4 regions of the Streptomyces sp. NPDC051963 genome follow, and region 3 is predicted to be linked to each of the others. Evidence: riboswitches for the same ligand, from Rfam matches in the RefSeq annotation. Region 3 holds a riboswitch; each other region holds the start of a gene.

What was found. A riboswitch is a leader RNA that binds a small molecule or an ion and turns the genes downstream of it on or off. The one in region 3 is predicted to bind cobalamin.
Region 1: linked by a shared signal. The riboswitch ahead of ACIHFB_RS12240 (cobalamin biosynthesis protein) and the one ahead of ACIHFB_RS07960 (iron ABC transporter permease) in region 3 are both predicted to bind cobalamin.
Region 2: linked by a shared signal. The riboswitch ahead of ACIHFB_RS05820 (ABC transporter substrate-binding protein) and the one ahead of ACIHFB_RS07960 (iron ABC transporter permease) in region 3 are both predicted to bind cobalamin.
Region 4: linked by a shared signal. The riboswitch ahead of ACIHFB_RS26510 (NAD-binding protein) and the one ahead of ACIHFB_RS07960 (iron ABC transporter permease) in region 3 are both predicted to bind cobalamin.

Annotation. Positions count from the first base shown of each region.
Region 1 covers NZ_JBIUCC010000002.1:1,272,843-1,277,259, reverse strand. The annotation lists gene ACIHFB_RS12255 (lysozyme) at 1-233, shown strand, start outside; gene ACIHFB_RS12250 (inorganic phosphate transporter) at 377-1,612, shown strand; gene ACIHFB_RS12245 (hypothetical protein) at 1,643-1,864, shown strand; cobalamin riboswitch at 1,973-2,115, shown strand; gene ACIHFB_RS12240 (cobalamin biosynthesis protein) at 2,216-3,169, shown strand; gene ACIHFB_RS12235 (cobyric acid synthase) at 3,166-4,417, shown strand, end outside.
Region 2 covers NZ_JBIUCC010000001.1:1,354,029-1,358,445, reverse strand. The annotation lists gene ACIHFB_RS05830 (MFS transporter) at 1-947, opposite strand, end outside; gene ACIHFB_RS05825 (nuclear transport factor 2 family protein) at 1,178-1,594, shown strand; cobalamin riboswitch at 1,667-1,852, shown strand; gene ACIHFB_RS05820 (ABC transporter substrate-binding protein) at 1,922-2,941, shown strand; gene ACIHFB_RS05815 (FecCD family ABC transporter permease) at 2,938-3,951, shown strand; gene ACIHFB_RS05810 (ABC transporter ATP-binding protein) at 3,948-4,417, shown strand, end outside.
Region 3 covers NZ_JBIUCC010000002.1:324,151-328,567, forward strand. The annotation lists gene ACIHFB_RS07950 (ABC transporter substrate-binding protein) at 1-478, opposite strand, end outside; gene ACIHFB_RS07955 (ABC transporter ATP-binding protein) at 471-1,259, opposite strand; gene ACIHFB_RS07960 (iron ABC transporter permease) at 1,259-2,311, opposite strand; cobalamin riboswitch at 2,358-2,504, opposite strand; gene ACIHFB_RS07965 (DUF397 domain-containing protein) at 2,481-2,747, opposite strand; gene ACIHFB_RS07970 (Scr1 family TA system antitoxin-like transcriptional regulator) at 2,729-3,562, opposite strand; gene ACIHFB_RS07975 (hypothetical protein) at 3,679-3,885, shown strand; gene ACIHFB_RS07980 (hypothetical protein) at 3,882-4,097, shown strand; gene ACIHFB_RS07985 (hypothetical protein) at 4,081-4,248, shown strand.
Region 4 covers NZ_JBIUCC010000006.1:423,498-427,914, forward strand. The annotation lists gene ACIHFB_RS26495 (CbtA family protein) at 1-540, opposite strand, end outside; gene ACIHFB_RS26500 (CbtB-domain containing protein) at 577-792, opposite strand; cobalamin riboswitch at 827-967, opposite strand; gene ACIHFB_RS26505 (enoyl-CoA hydratase) at 1,022-1,798, opposite strand; partial or broken gene ACIHFB_RS26510 (NAD-binding protein) at 1,795-2,028, opposite strand; cobalamin riboswitch at 2,023-2,204, opposite strand; gene gvpO (gas vesicle protein GvpO) at 2,436-2,771, shown strand; gene ACIHFB_RS26520 (gas vesicle structural protein GvpA) at 2,820-3,269, shown strand; gene ACIHFB_RS26525 (GvpL/GvpF family gas vesicle protein) at 3,266-4,024, shown strand; gene ACIHFB_RS26530 (gas vesicle protein GvpG) at 4,035-4,298, shown strand; gene ACIHFB_RS26535 (DNA primase) at 4,295-4,417, shown strand, end outside.

The DNA.
Region 1 (4,417 bases), 950 kb from region 3:
TGATCTACACGACCGCCCACTGGTGGAACAAGTGCACCGGCAGCAGCCGGGCCTTCGCCTCGAACCATGCGCTGTGGGTCGCCCGCTACAACTCGTCGACGGCGGGCACCCTGCCGGCAGGGTGGGGGTTCTGGACCTTCTGGCAGTACGACAACAGCGGCAGCCTGCCCGGCGACCAGAATCTCTTCAACGGCTCCCTGTCCCAGCTGAAGAAGTTTGCCCGAGGCTCCTAACTCTTGGGACGCATGGGCCGCACGGAACCCGAGGGGCAATATCGGCACTTCTCGGCACCCTGCGGCCCCCCTCAGTTCACCTTCCGTTCATTCAGGTTACCTACGTTCAACCGGCCAACGACCTCGAACGATTGCCTGGGTAAATGGAAAGCTTCTCGCTGATCCTCGCGATTGTGGTGGTAACCGCACTCGCGTTCGATTTCACGAACGGTTTCCACGACACCGCCAACGCGATGGCCACGACCATCTCGACCGGTGCGCTCAGACCGAAGGTCGCGGTGGCCATGTCCGCCGTCCTCAACCTCGTCGGCGCCTTCCTCTCGGTGGAGGTCGCCAACACGATCTCCAAAGGGCTCGTCGACGAGACCGGTATACGTCCCGAGGTCATCTTCGCCGCCCTGGTCGGCGCGATTCTCTGGAATCTGCTGACCTGGCTGGTCGGGCTCCCCTCCAGTTCCTCGCACGCCCTCATGGGCGGTCTGATCGGCGCCACCATCGCCTCGGCAGGCGTCGGTGCGGTCCACGGCGACGCGCTCGTCACCAAGGTGCTGATCCCGGCGATCGCCGCCCCGATCGTCGCCGGTGTCGCAGCGTTGCTGGCCACGCGCCTGTCGTACTCCCTCGGCAAGAAGGCCGACGGCAAGGCGGCCGCGAAGGGCTACCGGGCCGGCCAGATCGCCTCGGCCGGTCTGGTCTCGCTGGCCCACGGCACCAACGACGCGCAGAAGACGATGGGCATCATCACCCTCGCCCTGGTCGCCGGCGGCGCCATCGCCCCCGACTCGAACCCTCCCACCTGGGTGATCCTCTCCGCGGGCCTGGCCATCGCGCTCGGCACCTACCTCGGCGGCTGGCGCATCATCCGCACCATGGGCAAGGGCCTCACCGACCTCCAGCCGCAGCAGGGCTTCGCCGCCCAGACCAGCGCGGCCACGGTCATCCTGGCCTCCTCCCACCTCGGTTTCTCCCTGTCCACCACGCACTCCGTCTCCGGCGCGGTGATGGGCGCGGGCCTCGGCCGCAAGGGCGGGGTCGTCCGCTGGTCCACGGCCACCCGGATGTTCGTCGCCTGGGGTCTGACGCTGCCGGCGGCGGCCCTGGTCGGTGCCGTCGCGGAATGGGTCACCGGTTTCGGCAGCTGGGGCACCGCCCTGGTCGCGGTCTTCCTGATCGCCTCCAGCGCCGCGATCTGGCAGCGCTCCCGCCGCGAGGTCGTCGACCACACGAACGTCAACGACTCGGCGGAGGAGCCGGCCGGCGTGGTGACGACGGCGATCGCCGCGGTGACCCCGCCGCCCGCGGGCACGACGGCCGAGGAGCTGACGGCCACGATCCCCGCCCCGTCCTCGGAACCCGCGCCCTCGCAGGCCACGGTCTGACCCCCACCCAGCACTCGAGAAAGCAGCATCATGAAGATCGACTGGGCGACCCTGGGCTCCGTCTTCGGCGTCAGCCTCGTGGTCACCGTGGCCCTCGTGGCCCTGTTCACCCTCGGCGTCGCGGGCCTGTCCCGGCGTGAACGCGCCACGGTCCAGGGCGACTCCGCGGCGCTCGCGATCACCGGCGCATACGCCTGCTTCGCCGCGTGCGCGGCGGCGGTGGCCTACGGGATCTATCTGATCGTCGCGTGACACGCCGCGCGTGAAGGCACCCAGGGGTGCGGGACGGATCACCGTCCCGCACCCCTCGTGTGTGGGCCTCAGCACACTCTCCCGTTGCAGGTCAACGGCAAGTTGACGCCCCTTCCGGCCCCATGGTGGACTGCCGGAGCCATATACGGCGGCAGGAGAGGAAGCCGGTGTGAATCCGGCGCGGTCCCGCCACTGTCACCGGGGTAGCAATCCCCGGGAGCCAGGAACTCTCACCGCCGGTCTAGTCGAACCAGGGCGTGGACACCCTGAGTGAGGACATATCGCGATGCTCGGCTGCCGTTCGAGGTGCAGTACCAGGTCTCTGCCTGACCCCGTGGCCGGCTGAGCCGCATGCGTGCCGATCGCGTCTTCGCGTACGGCGCCGCCGCCGGACTCATCGGCGACCTGCTGCTCGGCGATCCGCGCCGCGGGCATCCGGTCGCCGCGTTCGGGCGAGCCGCCGGGGCCGTGGAACGGGTGCTGTGGCGTGACCATCGAGGGTGGGGCACCCTGCACACCACCGTGTGTGCCGGCGGCACCGTCGCACTCGGTGCCGTCGCCGCCCGGATCGTACGGTCCTCCCCTGCCGCGTCCGTCGCCCTGACCGGCGTCGCCACCTGGGCGGTGGTCGGCGGGACTTCGCTCGCCCGTGAGGCGCGGGGCATCGGACGGGCACTGGAGGCGGGGGACGTCGAGGGGGCGCGGGCCCGGCTGCCGCATCTGTGCGGGCGGGATCCGCAGGCGCTGGATGCGGACGGGATCGCCCGCGCTGTCGTGGAGTCCGTCGCCGAGAACACCTCCGATGCCGTCGTGGGGGCGCTCGTGTGGGGCGCCGTCGGCGGTGTGCCGGGGCTGCTCGGGTTCCGGGCCGTGAACACGCTGGACGCCATGGTCGGGCACAAGTCTCCCAAGTACCGGCGCTACGGCTGGGCTTCGGCCCGCCTCGACGACCTCGCCGGCTGGCCGGGGGCGCGGCTCACCGCCGTACTCGCCGCCGTGGCCGGTGCCGAGCCGCGGGGGGCCCTGCGGGCCTGGCGTGCCGACGCCGCGCAGCATCCGAGTCCCAACGCGGGGCCCGTGGAAGCCTCGTTCGCGGGGGCGCTGGGGGTGCGGCTCGGGGGAACGCTGTCGTACGGGGGGCGGATCGAGCACCGGCCCGTCCTCAACACCGAGGGGCGTCCCGTCGCCACCCACGACATCGAACGGGCCGTACGGCTCTCCCGTCGCGTCGGCGTGCTCGCGCTCGGCGTCGGTGTCGCCGGCCGGCTGCTCGCCAGGCGACGTACGAAGGGACGTACCTCATGAACGGCGGTCTGCTCGTCGCCGGCACCACCTCCGACGCCGGTAAGAGCGTCGTCACCGCCGGGATCTGCCGCTGGCTCGTGCGACAGGGGGTCAAGGTCGCGCCCTTCAAGGCGCAGAACATGTCCCTGAACTCGTTCGTCACCAAGGAGGGCGCGGAGATCGGGCGGGCGCAGGCCATGCAGGCGCAGGCCTGTCGTGTCGAGCCCAGCGTGCTGATGAATCCCGTGCTGCTCAAGCCCGGGGGCGAACAGAGCAGTCAGGTCGTGCTCATGGGGAAGCCCGTGGGCGAGCTGAGTGCACGTGGCTATCACGGTGGGCGGCAGGAGCGGCTGCTCGGGACCGTCCTCGACTGTCTTGCCGAGTTGCGGGGCACGTATGACGCGGTGATCTGTGAGGGGGCCGGCAGTCCTGCCGAGATCAATCTGCGGCGCACCGACATCGTCAACATGGGCATCGCCCGGAATGCCGGGCTGCCCGTGCTCGTGGTCGGGGACATCGACCGTGGCGGGGTCTTCGCCTCGTTCTTCGGGACCGTCGCCCTGCTGTCCCCCGAGGATCAGCGGTACGTCGCCGGGTTCCTCGTCAACAAGTTCCGCGGAGATGTGTCCCTGCTCGAACCCGGGCTGGAGATGCTCCACGGGCTCACCGGACGGCGCACGTACGGCGTCCTGCCCTTCCGGCACGGCCTCGGTATCGACGAGGAGGACGGGCTGCGGGTCTCAATGCGGGGGACGGTGCGCGAGTCCGTCGTCGCTCCCCCGGTCGGAGACGACGTGCTGCGGGTCGCCGTCTGCGCCGTCCCGCTCATGTCCAACTTCACGGACGTCGACGCCCTCGCCGCCGAACCCGGCGTCGTGGTGCGGTTCGTGGACCGGCCGGAGGAGCTGGCCGACGCCGATCTCGTGATCGTTCCGGGCACCCGCGGAACGGTCAGGGCCCTGGAGTGGCTCAGGGCACGGGGGCTGGCCGACGCCCTGAAGCGCAGGGCCTTCGAAGGGTGGCCCGTGCTCGGGATCTGCGGTGGGTTCCAGGTGCTCGGTGAGCACATCGAGGACGACGTCGAGAGCCGCCGGGGACAGGTCGACGGGCTCGGGATCCTCCCCGTGCGGGTGCGGTTCGCGAGGGAGAAGACCCTCACCCGGCCGGCAGGACAAGCCCTCGGCGAGCAGGTCGACGGCTACGAGATCCATCACGGGGTCGCCGAAGTCCTGGGAGGGGAGCCCTTCCTGGACGGCTGCCGGGTCGGAC
Region 2 (4,417 bases), on a different contig from region 3:
GAGAGTCCGCGGGCCGCTTCGAGCCACTGGGTGAGCCCGTAGAGGATCACGTAAGTGCCGAGGAGCGTAAGGCCGTTGCGTACGTAGGTGCGGGTGAGCGCGAGGTTCGAGGCGAGCAGACGGACGTTCAGGAAGGGGTTGGCGGCGCGCAGTTCCCAGCCGACGAGGGCGGCGGCGGCCGCGACGGATATGCACAGGGCCGTCCAGTCGGGGTCCGGCAGTGCGGACAGGAACACCAGCAACGCGGTGAGCGCCGCGCCGAAACCCACGATGCCGGCCACGTCGATACGGGAGACGAGGTCGCGCGCCGAGCGGCCGCGCACGCGGTCGGGATCCTTGGGGATCCAGGCCGCAGCCATGGCGAAGGCGGCAACCGCGAAGGGGACGTTGATCCAGAAGGCCGTCTGCCAGCCGAGCCATCCCACGAGCAGGCCACCGATGGCAGGGCCGACGGCCACGGTGGCGGCTCCCGCGATCGCCAGTCCGCCCAGGACACTGCCGGGCGGTGCCTGCAAGCCGGCTGCCCGGGCCCGCCGCCGGATCAGCAGCATCGCGGACGGATATCCGGCGGACGTGCCCGCTCCGATGAGAACGCGGGCCGTGACCAGAGACGGCAGGTCACGGGCGACCGCGCCGAGGACACCTCCGACGAGTACGAGGAGGATCCCGACGAAGAACACGCGCCTGGGCCCGAACTCCTCCGCGAGCCGCCCGGCCGCGGGCTGCGCTATCGCGCTGGTCAGATACAGGCTCGAGATCAGGATCGCGGTACCGCCGACGGAGGTGTGCATGGCGGCCGCGATGGTGACCAGGGCGGGCGCGATCACCGAGCTGTTGATCGGGTTGAGCACGGCGCCCATGTACAGCGGGGTGACGAAGGTCGGCCCGAAGGGCTTGTCCGACGGAGCCGTGCCCTGCCGCACGGTGACCCTCGCGGTGCTTTCCAAGGCGCTGCTCCTCGCTTCCCGTCTCCGCTGTCCTGGTGCTGCGCCGGGGGAGGCGTGGCAGCACTTTGAGCAGGTTGCCTGACAAATTATAGCAGGCCACCTGCCTATCTCTGGTGTCGCTACATACTTGCCGAAGCAAGCAAGCTAACGTACGGTTTTCGGTACCGAACCCGCAGGGCGCAGGTGCGCTGTCGGTGGGTCTGTTCCGAATTTCATGATGGGAACGAACAATGAGTGAAACCCTTACTTCCGCGGACATGCTGCGGCGCAGCCTGGACACTTTCCTCGCCAAGGACATGAAGGGCTGGACGGAGCTGTGCGACGAGCATGTCGTCCTTGAGTTCCCCTTCGCGCCCGCGGGCAGCCCGGTCCGGCTGGAGGGCCGGACAGCTGCCTACGAGTACCTGCGTGGCTACCCCGACCTCATCGACGTGCACCGGATCACGTCGCTGCGTATCTACGCCACCGACGACCCGAACGTGGCGGTCGCGGACTGGAGTGTCACGGGTCGAGTCCTCGCCAACGGGAACCCCTACGAGATGAGTTACGCCACTTTCGTGACGTTCAAGGACGGCCTCATCGTCTCGTACCGCGAGTACTGGAATCCGGAGGCGTTCACCAAGGCGCTGAGCGGCGCGTCCTTCTAGCCTCACAAGCGCGGGCCAGGCCCAGCGAATCGAGCTCCGGGCCGATTCGCTGGGTTTTCCGTTCTGCCTGCGTGATAGCTTGCCGAGGCCAGTCGAACCCATGTACGTGGGTCAGGGAATCCGGTGCGAATCCGGAGCTGACGCGCAGCGGTGAGGGTGACGGGCGGGGCCTCTGCCACTGGACGCGACGACGTCTGGGAAGGCGCCCCGACCGGAGGAACCCGAGTCCGAAGACCTGCTGGCGGCCTCCGCGGTCGGCGTACGGCGGGGGAGCACCGTACGACCGGGCTCCGCGTTCGAGCCCTCGACGACTGAGGACCGACTCCCGTGCCCTTCCCGTGTCTTGCCCGTCGCGCCACCCTGCTCGCGGCCGGATCCCTGCTCCTGGCCGGCTGCGCTGACAGCGGCACGACCGACGGCTCCAAGGCGGCAGCCACCTTCGACAACTGCGGCCGGACGGTCGGCGTCGAGTCACCGCCGAAGCGCGCCGTCTCCCTCAACCAGGGCACCACCGAGATCATGCTCTCGCTCGGCCTCGCCGACCGGATGGCGGGCACCGCCACCTGGACCGACCCGGTGATGAAGGGGCTGGAGAAGGCGAACGGCGAGGTGGAGCGGATCGCCGACAACAACCCCTCCTTCGAACGGGTCCTGGACGCCGACCCCGACTTCGTCGCCGCCTCCTTCGTCTCCACCCTGGGCAAGGGCGGCGTGGCCACCCGGGACCAGTTCGAGAAGCTCGGTGTGCCGACCTATGTCTCGCCGTCGGACTGCGCGGGCAAGGACAACTCCGGCGGGGGTGACGGTGCGCGCAGCAAGCCGCTCGGCATCGACGCCGTGTACGGCGAAATCCGTGACCTGGCCGCCGTGTTCGGTGTGAAGGAGCGGGGCGAGCAGCTGGTCGCCTCCCTCAAGAAGCGCATGGCCGAGGCCACTTCGGGCGTGGAGGGCTCGGACGTGACGCTCCTGTACTGGTTCGCCAACTCCGAGTCGCCGTACATGGCGGGTTGCTGTGGCGCGCCCGGCATCATCACGCGGGCGTTCGGCGCGAAGAACGTCTTCGACGACTCGCACGAGGAGTGGCCCCAGATCAACTGGGAGACCGTCGCCGACCGCAACCCTGACGTGCTCGTCATCGGCGACCTCACGCGCAAGTCGCAGACCGCCGAGTCGGCGGCGAAGAAGATCGCCTTCCTGGAGTCCGACCCGGTCACCAGGAACATGGACGCGGTCAAGCACAAGCGGTACGTCCTGCTCAGCGGGCAGGCGATGAACCCGACCATCCGGACGATCGAGGGCGTGGAACGGGTCGCGGCGGGCCTGCGCGAGTTCGGGCTCGCCAGGTGAGTCTGCGCACGCTCTCCCTGGGCGCGGCGGGAGCCCTTCTGCTGTGTGCCTCCCTCGCCGTCGCGATCACCATCGGTCCGGCCGACATCCGGGTCGGCGACGTATGGGCGAGTGTCGTGGCCCACCTCGGCGTCGGCACCTCGGACCTGAGCCCGATCCGGGACGGCATCGTCTGGCAGCTCCGGCTGCCCCGTACGTTGCTCGCGGCCGTCTGCGGGGCGGGGCTCGCCGTGTGCGGTGCGGTGATGCAGTCACTGCTGCGCAATCCGCTCGCCGACCCGTTCGTCCTCGGAGTGTCCTCGGGCGCGTCCACGGGAGCGGTGCTCGTGGTGGTCCTCGGCGTGGGAGGCGGCGCGGTGTCCGTGTCCGCGGGCGCGTTCGCGGGCGCCCTGGTGTCGTTCGCACTGGTGCTGCTGCTCAGCCACACCCTCGGCGGCACCACGGACCGGGTCGTCCTCGCGGGCGTCGCCGCGATGCAGCTGTTCTCGGCGCTGACCTCGTTCGTGGTGCTGACCGCCGCCGACGCCGAGACCACCCGGGGCGTGCTCTTCTGGCTGCTCGGCTCCCTCGGCGGCGCGGGCTGGACGGACGTCTGGATGTGCTTCGCGGTGCTCGCCGTCGCCCTGGTGGTGAGCCTTTCGTACGCCCGCACCCTCGACGCCTTCGCCTTCGGGCGGGACGCGGCCGCCGCCCTCGGGGTGTCCGTGGCCCGCACCCGGCTGGTGCTCCTGTGCGTCACGGCCCTCCTCACGGCGGCGTTGGTGGCCTCGGCCGGCGCCATCGGCTTCGTCGGCCTGGTCCTGCCGCACGCCGCCCGCGCCCTGACCGGCCCGGGCCACGCCCGGCTGCTGCCGGTCACCGCGCTGACCGGTGCCGTGTTCCTGGTGTGGGTCGACACGCTGGCCCGCACCGTCCTCGACCCGCAGGAGGTGCCGGTGGGTGTCGTGACCTCGCTGATCGGGGTGCCGGCGTTCGTGCTGGTGCTGTATCGGACGCGGAGGGTGCGATGACCGGGGACATGCGCGCCGAGCCCTGTGTCCGCGGAGCCGAGGGCCTCCGCGCCGACCGGGTCGGCCGCCGGGCCGACGGACGCCTCATCCTCGACGGCGTCGACCTCGCGCCCGAACCCGGCACCACCGTCGGCGTCCTCGGCCCCAACGGCTCCGGCAAGTCCACCCTGCTGCGGCTGCTCGCCGGGCTGCTCGCGCCGACGGCCGGGGTGGTCACGCTGGACGGCGGTCCACTGGCAGAGCTGTCCCGCCGTACCGTCGCCCGCCGGCTCGCAGTGGTCGAGCAACAGGCCGACACGCAGATCGAGTTGACGGTCCTCGATGTCGTACGACTGGGGCGGGTGCCGCATCGCCGGGCCTGGACGCCCACCACCGCGGACGACGAGCGGGCCGTGCGCGCCGCCCTGGAACGCACCGGACTCACCGACCACGCCGGACAGCCCTGGCACACCCTGTCGGGCGGCGA
Region 3 (4,417 bases):
CCCGGGAGGTGTCCGTACGGCCGTTGCGGCAGGACTCGGTGAGGATGTATGAGGGGATGCCGAGCTTGCCCAGCGCGTCCGGCGTGAAGCCGCTGTCCTCGCGGAAGCCGTAGTTCCAGCCGGCGAAGACCCAGTCGCCGCGGGCGTCGAGGACGTTCTCCGTGGTGAGCTGGTCCTTCGACAGCCACTTCACCTTGTCGTAGCCGTCCTTCCACGGCACGCCACTCAGGTCGCCCTTGTCGTCGGGCATCGCGAACCCGGCCATCCGGTCCTCCAGGCCGAGCGCGAACATCAGCTCGGTGATCCCGACGTCGTTGGTGACGACCCGCTCCGGGACCTTGTCGTACGTCACCTTGCGCCCGCAGTTGGTGAGCGTGACGGACGACGCTGCCTTCGAGTCGGGCGCGGGCTCGACCTCGGCGCCGCAGCCCGTGGTGAGCACGGCCAGGCAGACGGCGGCGACAACTGGCTTACGCATGGCGGGGAGTTCCTTGATCGGACGGCGGGAGAAGGTCGAAGAGGAGTTGGACGGCGCCCGTCTCCGGATGCCGGACGGGATGGGCGCGCACGCCGAACACCTCGGCGAGCAGGTCAGGGTGCAGGACGTCGTGCGGGGGACCGGTGGCGACGACCCGCCCGTCCGCGATCACGTACAGCAGATCGCAGTGCGCGGCGGCCAGGTTGAGGTCGTGCAGCGCGGCCAGCACCGTCAGACCGCTCGCCCGGACCAGGGACAGCACGTCCAACTGGTGGGCGATGTCGAGGTGGTTGGTCGGTTCGTCCAGGACCAGTACCCGGGGACGCTGGGCCAGCGCCCGTGCGATCAGCACGCGTTGCCGCTCGCCGCCGGACAGGGCCAGAAAGCCCCGATCCGCGAGCCGGTCCACGCCCGTGGACCGCATCGCCTCCGCACAGATCGCCCGGTCCTCGGCCGCCGTACGGCCCCGGTGCGGCAGCCGCCCCATCGCGACCACCTCGGCCACGGTGAAGTCGAACTCCGACGACGACTCCTGCGGCAGCGCGGCCAGCCGCCGGGCGGCGGCACGGGGATCCAGTGCGTGTACGTCGTCCCCGTCCAGCCGTACGACCCCCGCGGCCGGCCGCAGCGCCCGGTACACGCACCTGAGCAGCGTCGACTTCCCGCTCCCGTTGGGCCCGACCAGCCCCACGAACGCCCCGCTGTCCACGGTGAGTTTGATCTCGTCGACGAGCCGCTTTCCGGCCGCCTCGAACGTCACGCCCTCCACATCGAGCCGCATCAGCGCCCCCCGAACGCGTAGCCGCCGCGCCGCATCAGGAGCAGGAAGGCCGGGACACCGACCACCGCCGTGATCACCCCGACCGGCAACTCCGCCGGCGCCGGCAGCAGCCGGGACAGCACATCCGCCCACACCAGCAGCACGGCCCCGGCGAGCGGGGCGACCGCGAGCACCCGCCGGTGATCGGCGCCGACCAGCATCCGTACGACATGCGGCACCATCAGCCCGACGAACCCGATGGCTCCGCTGACCGCCACCACGGTCCCGGTCACCGCCGCCGTGACCAGGAACAACTCCCGCCGCAGCCGGGTCGGTTGCACCCCCAGCGCCGCCGACGTCTCGTCCCCCATCGCCAGCGCGTTCAGCGCCTCCGCCCGCCACCGCAGCCACACCCACCCGGCCGCGACCGTCACGGCGGCGATCGGCACCCGTGGCCAGGTCGCCCCGCCCAGACTTCCCAGCAGCCACATCACCGCCGAGCGCGCCGCCTCGCCCCGGGCCGCGCCGAACACCATCACGGTGGTCAGCGCCTCGAAGCCGTACGCCAGCGCCGTCCCCGTCAGGATCAGCCGCAGCGGCGTCAGCCCGTGCGTCGCCGAACGGGCCGCGGCGTACACGATCGCCATCGCGGCGAGCGCCGAGCAGAACGCGGACACCGACAGCGCCCACACCCCGAGGCCCGCGAACGCCCCCAGCAGGATGACCGCGTTGGCCCCCACGGCGGCACCCGACGAGATCCCCAGCACGAACGGGTCGGCCAGCGCATTGCGCACCATCGCCTGCACGGCCACCCCGACCGTCGCGAGCCCCGCCCCCACGACGGCCGCCAGCACGACACGCGGCAGCCGGATCTCCCAGACGATCGTGTACGCCGCCACGTCCTCGGCGTGGATGGCCCCACCGGTGAAACCGGCCCCCAGGAAACGGAAGACGTCCCCCCAGCCGACCCCCGCGGCGCCGAGCCCGACGCCGGAGACAAGGGAGACGAGGAGCAGGATCGCGAGGGCGGCAACCAACGGCGGCACGGGTATTCGGCCTGGTGAGGGGCGCACGCTCGGCGGTCCTTCGCCTCGGCTCGCAGTCCTCGGCGAGCGGTCAATGGGCTGACAAACCGCCTGCGGGTAATCGGGCTTGTGCGTCGGCCCCAAGGGGCCACGCACACACCGTTGCGGGTCAGCGCCGGACTCTCACCGGACTTCCCCCGCAGGAGGCTCGGGGAGACTAGCAGGCGCGAGTGAAGGCGGCCCAGGTGGCTTCGCCGATAAGGATGACGGGGCCGTCGGGGTTCTTGCTGTCGCGTACCGGTACGACGCCGGGGACTCCGTCGGCGACCTCGACGCACTCGCCGCCGTTGTCGTCGCTGTAGGTGCTTTTGCGCCAGCGGGCGGCACCAGGGAAGTCGTACGCGACCTCGACGCAGCTGCCGCCGTTGCCGTCGCTGTACGTGCTTTTGCGCCAGTGGGCGTTGCTCAGGTCGTACTCGCGCATCGTCTGTGATCCTCCGCCGCCGACTCGATCAGGGCCAGGGACACCTCTGGCGACAGGGCGGCGCCCCTGAGCAGATCGTATGCCGACTTCGCGCGCTTCACCACAGCGGGATCGTCCAGCAGGCTCCCCGAATACACGGCTTCTGTATAGGCCGTTGGGGGCGCGTCTTCGAACTCCATCAGCACCACCATCCCGTTCATGAGCGCGTACGCCCCCGCCGAGTACGGCAACACCTGCACCAGCACCACCCGCTCCCGCGCCAGCCTCGCCACATGCTCCAGTTGCTCGGCCATCACCCCGGCGCCTCCGACCGGAATCCGCAGCACGTTCTCATGCAGGATCACCCAATACACGGGCCGTGTAGCGTCCCGGAGGATCTTCGCCCGGTCCAGGCGGCCGGACACCTTCTCCTCGATGTACTCCTCCGGCGCGAACGGGTTCATTGCCACGGTGATCGCCCGTGCGTACGACGCCGTCTGCAACAGACCCGGCACCAGCGCGGGCGCGAACTCGCAGATCTCCGTCGCCAGAGCCTCCAGCTCCGCCGCCCTCGCGAAGTAATCCGCATACCGTTTGTCGTCAATCAGCTTCCGGCACAGCCGCTCGAAAATACCGTCGGTTTGTAGCGCCTCATCAATCCGCTGCGCGATATCCAACTGTGGCTTTCGAATCGCCTGCTCGAACTGACCGATATAGGCGCCCGAGACGAAGACGCGCGCCCCCAACTCAACCTGAGTGAGCCCCCTATCCTCCCGGTGCCGCTTCAGTTCCGTGCCGAAGAACTCCCATGCCGCCTGACGTGAACCGTTGGCCACAGTTCAACCCCCTTGTACTGCCTCGCACTTGTAGAGCACAGACTCCTGCCGAGTGTAGATGTCGTGCGTCACCCTTGAGATGTGAAGCGTAAAACCCGAAAAGGGAGGGGAACCACGTGAAGGCACAGCACTCGGCGCTCTGCGTCGAAGAGGCGGAGGAAGCAGTGAAGGAATTGCGGGCAGCATTGGAAAACGCAGGAATCATTCTGCCGTCCCTGCGGATCGACCCGGCGAGTCTTGCGCGGGAGGCCCCCTGTCCGCTCGTCGAATTGGGCCGCTGTTCCGTCGAAGCCGCGCAGCGACTCGCCGCGGTGCTGCGGTGAAGCCGCCGGTCGGGTCGTACGTGGTGGACACCCGTAGCGGCAGGGTCGGCATCGTCATGGGGCACGAGGGTCCGTACGTCCAACTCAGACCGTACGGCGGCGGCAGGGAGTGGGACGCCGAGCCGGGCGTGGTACGGGGCGCCACGTCCGCCGAGCGGCTCAGCGCCGCCACGGCCCACGCGAACGCACGCAGTCGTGGCGAAATCCCGTGACGGTGGAGTCTTCACCCTGGTCTCCATGGACGGCACCCGGCAGCTGTCGCCGGAGTTGACGGGTGCCTTCGCCGGCGACCTCCGCTTCCCGGTGGGCGGAACGGTGGTGGCCTTTCTGCACCGTCACCGCGGAAACGCGATCCGCTTTTAGGCGGAGGGCAAGTCGGTCTCCATCGATGCCATGATGGCCGCGGAACTGCTCGCCGAGTCCGGCAACACCGTGATGTTTCTCGACGCCGACATCGCCCACTGCGGCGGCACGAGCGCGCGGTGCGAGCGCGCCAAGGTCGAACTGGGCGACGTCCCTGCGTTCGCCGACC
Region 4 (4,417 bases), on a different contig from region 3:
CGTGGCGTTCCAATTGCCGAACCGTGCCTGGAGCCGCTTGCCGAGCCAGACGGCTCCGGCGAGGAGGGCGATGGAGCAGACGACCATGGTCAGGTACAGGGCGCTGCGCTGTTCGATGGTTTCCTCGTGACCGATGGCAGGCGGATTGGCCGGGTACTTCAGGAACGGCACCAGGTACATGCCGAGGAACCCGCCGCCCGCCACGAGAAGCGCCAGCGTGCGGGCGCGCAGACCGCCGGTGCGGCCCAGGCAGACGGCGTAGGCGACGGCGAACAGCGCGCCCATGGCCATGCCGAAGAACACGATGCCCACGCCGATACCGAGATTGGCCTGGATCGTCCGGCTGAACAGTTCGGATCCTGCGGCCTCGACGGGCAGGCCCGCCGCCTTGTCCAGGGCGTTCTGTGCGGCGTCACGCCCGCTCTCGTAGTCGATGGCCTTGGCGATCTGCGGTTCGGCGAAGATCCGCGCGAAGGCGAAGGCGAGCAGACCCGCGACCGCGCCGGCGAGCACGCCGCGCAGTATGAGCTTCTTTTCCATGTCGAGTTGTCCGTACGTCCTGGTGCCGGCGGAGGGTCAGTGGCAGGGGAAGCCGAGGAAGTGACGAGCGTCGTGGACGAACTCGTGCACGTGCGCGTCGTTTCCGAACACCGACACCGCGCCCTGGTCGACACCGATGAAGTAGTAGACGGCCAGCGCGATCAGAGCGGTGCCGACCAGCCAGATGACGGCCTTGGAGACCGGCAGGACGACCGGTGTGGACGCCGGGCGGGGCGTGGAAATGCTGCTCAAGGTGAGCCCTCCTTGGGGATCGTGCGTCCCTTGCGTGTACGGGCGGAGTGAGGGCTCAGTGTCTGACTCGCCCGTCACCTTCCGGTGGCGGGCTCACAGTGGCGCGACCGTGCTGGAATTCCACCAGCTTCCTTATGCCATCACTACATGGGGAACGTACGGCCTGCTTCTCCGGCCGGTCAATCAAGTCCACCCCAAATCAACCGGCAGAAGCCCGCGCCTCTTCGGGTCAGCGGTGGCGGAACTCGGGCGGCCGCTTGTCGACGAAGGCGCCCATGCCCTCCTTCTGGTCGGCGGTCGCGAACACCGCGTGGAAGAGGCTGCGTTCGAAGCGGACGCCCTCGGTGAGCGTGGTCTCGAAGGCGTGGCCCACGGCTTCCTTCGCCATCATCGCCACCGGGAGCGACATGCCGGCGACGGTCTCGGCGACAGCGAGCGCCTCGCCGAGCAGCTCGTCGGCGGGCACGATCCGGGAAACGAGTCCGGCGCGCTCGGCCTCGGCGGCGTCCATGGTGCGCCCGGTCAGGCACATCTCCATGGCCTTGGCCTTGCCGACCGCCCGGGTCAGCCGCTGGGAGCCGCAGTTGCCGGGGATCACGCCCAGCTTGATCTCCGGCTGGCCGAAGACGGCGGTGTTGGCGGCGAGCAGGATGTCGCAGAGCATGGCGAGTTCACAGCCGCCGAGGGCGTATCCGGAGACGGCCGCGAGGGTCGGCGTGCGCACCTGGGCGAGCCGGTCCCAGGCCGTGAACCAGTCGGTGAGGAACATGTCCAGGTAGCCCTGCGGCTGCATCTCCTTGATGTCGGCCCCGGCGGCGAACGCCTTCGCCGAGCCCATGATCACGATGCACCCGCACTCCGGGTTCCGGTCGAGGGCCTCGGTGGCGGCCACGACCTCCTCCATGACCTTCAGGTTCAGTGCGTTGAGGGCCTTCGGACGGTTGAGGGTGAGCAGGGCGGTACGGCCCTTGCGCTCGACGAGGATCGTCTCGTACTCGGTGCTCATGCGTGTTCCCCGCTCCGGTCCCTGATCGTCCGTACGATGCCGGAGAAGTCCTCCGTGGCTCCGGCGCGCTCGGCATAGGCGGCGTACAACTCGGCCGCGCGCAGACCGAGTTCCGCATGGACGCCGCCCGACCGGACCGCGTTGGCGGCCAGGGCCAGGTCCTTGGCCATGAGGGAGGCGGCGAATCCCGGCCGGTAGCCGCGGTTGGCGGGGCCGGCCGGGACGGGGCCGGAACATCCCGCGGCCGGTATCCTGACTCCCGGATCAGCGCGCGCCGTCCGCCTTCCCGACATCCAGCTCGTCAGTGGCGTAACTCTCGACGGCGTACTCCCCGGTCACAGTGGCGGGACCGCGCCGGATTCACACCGGCTTCCCTGCACCGCGGGCCTTGTGCTCACGACAATATAGTTGGACGTCCCAGTAAATCCACCCCGCGGGACCCCACCATGACGTCGCTGCCGGTCCGGCCGACATCACATTCTCGGCCGCCGCGCAATTCGAGAAGGTTTAGCCCAAAGCCTTAGGGCCACTCGAAGACGGTGTGGCGATGGAGAACGCGTGAGTTTGCGCGTGAGCCGTGAGCCGCTGCACGCCTCACTAGTTCACAAAAACCTCATAAAACTCACATAAATCACATATGACGGCAGACCGCGGTACTCGAAGCGTGCGGAGCGAGGACGACGCCATGACGGACGACGACCGGCAGACGCCGACAGAGGTACTGCGCCGGGCGCGCGACCAGCTCGGCGACATGACCGGCATGACAGCGGAGACCGTCTCGTCCTTCGAGAAGACGGACGGCGGTTGGTCCCTGGCGATCGAAGTCCTCGAACTCGCCAAGGTCCCGGAGACGATGAGCCTGATGGCGAGCTATCAGGTGGACCTCGACGAACAGGGACAGCTCACCGGCTACCGGCGCATCCGTCGCTACGAGAGGGGGCGGTCCGAAACAGACCGCTCCGGCGGCCAGTAGGCCGCCCGCCCGCGGTCAGCCCTTCCCCCGGCAAGGAGGACGACAGACATGACCGTTGTCCCAGCACAACAAGCCAGCGGAGGAGGCCGCAGCAGCAGCCTCTACGACGTACTGGAACTCGTCCTCGACAGGGGTCTGGTCATCGACGCGTTCATACGTGTCTCCCTGGTCGGCATCGAGATCCTCAAGATCGACGTACGGGTCGTCGTCGCCAGCGTCGACACCTACCTCCGCTTCGCCGAGGCCTGCAACCGCCTCGACCTGGAGGCGGGCCCCCACAAGAGCCCCGGCCTGCCCGACATGGTCGGCGAGATCACCGAGTCCGGCGCCCGCGGCAAATCCAAGGGCGCGCTGTCCGGCGCCGCGGAGACGATCTCCGACGCCTTCCGGCAAGGCCGTGACGAGGGCTCCTCGAAGGAGCAGGAAGAGCATGAGCGCCGGCCGCGGACGCGCAAGAGCACAGCTGCGCGCCGCAAGGAGAGGGAGGAAGACGAGTGAGCACCTACGTCTACGCCATCACCGCGCGGTCGCACCCCGCCCTCCCCGAAGGCCTGGACGGCGTGGGCAACCCGCCCCAGCCGGTGCGTGTGCTGGAAGAGGGTGAGCTCGCGGCGGTCGTCAGCGACGCGCCGGAGGACCTGCGCCCCAAGCGACGCGAACTCCTCGCCCACCAGAACGTGCTCGCCGAGACCGGCTCCACCGGCTGCGTACTGCCCCTGCGGTTCGGAAGTGTGGCCCCCGACGACAGCAAGGTCACCGCGGTCCTCGCCGAGCGCGCGAACCACTACGAGGAGCGGCTCAAAGCGCTCGACGGCAAGGTCGAGTACAACCTCAAGGCCTCCCACGTCGAGGAAGCGGTACTGCACCACGTGCTGGCCGACAGTCCCGAGCTGCGGGCCCTCGTCCAAGCCGGCCGGCAGGCGGGCGGCCGCAGCCACGAGCGGCAGCTCCAGCTCGGCGAGATGATCGCCGCCGCCGTGCAGGCGCAGGAGGCCCAGGACGCGACAGCCGTGCAGGAGGCCCTCGCGCCATACGCCGCGGCGACCAGTCTCGGCCCCGGATCGGGCGGATGGCTGGTCAATGTCTCCTTCCTGGTGGAGCGGGACTCGGCCGCCGGCTTCCTGGAGAAGGTGGAGGAACTGCGCGCGGCCGTCCCGCACCTCGAAATGAGCGTCAACGGCCCGCTGCCTCCGTACAGCTTCGTCGAGCCGGGCCCGGCTCGACCCGCCGGCACCGACGGCACCGACGGTTAGAAGGCACATCGTGGGACTGATCTCGGAAGTGCTCCTCCTCCCGTTCGCCCCCGTGCGCGGCAGCGCGTGGGTCATCGAGCAGGTGGTGCAGGAAGCCGAACGCATCTACTACGACCCCGCGACGATCCAGGCCGAACTCGCCCGCCTGGAGACGCTGCTGGAGGCCGGTGAGATCACCGAGGAGGAGTTCGACCAACTGGAGGACGAACTCCTCGACCGGCTGGAGACGGCCACACACAGAAGCTTCGGAACGGACGACGGGACGACACCATGAACCGAACACTCATCGGCCTCGCGATCGGGGCCGGGTACGTCCTCGGACGCACCAAGAAGCTGAAACTGGCCATGGCCGCGGGCACGTTGATCGCGGGCAAGCGACTGAACCTGAGCCCC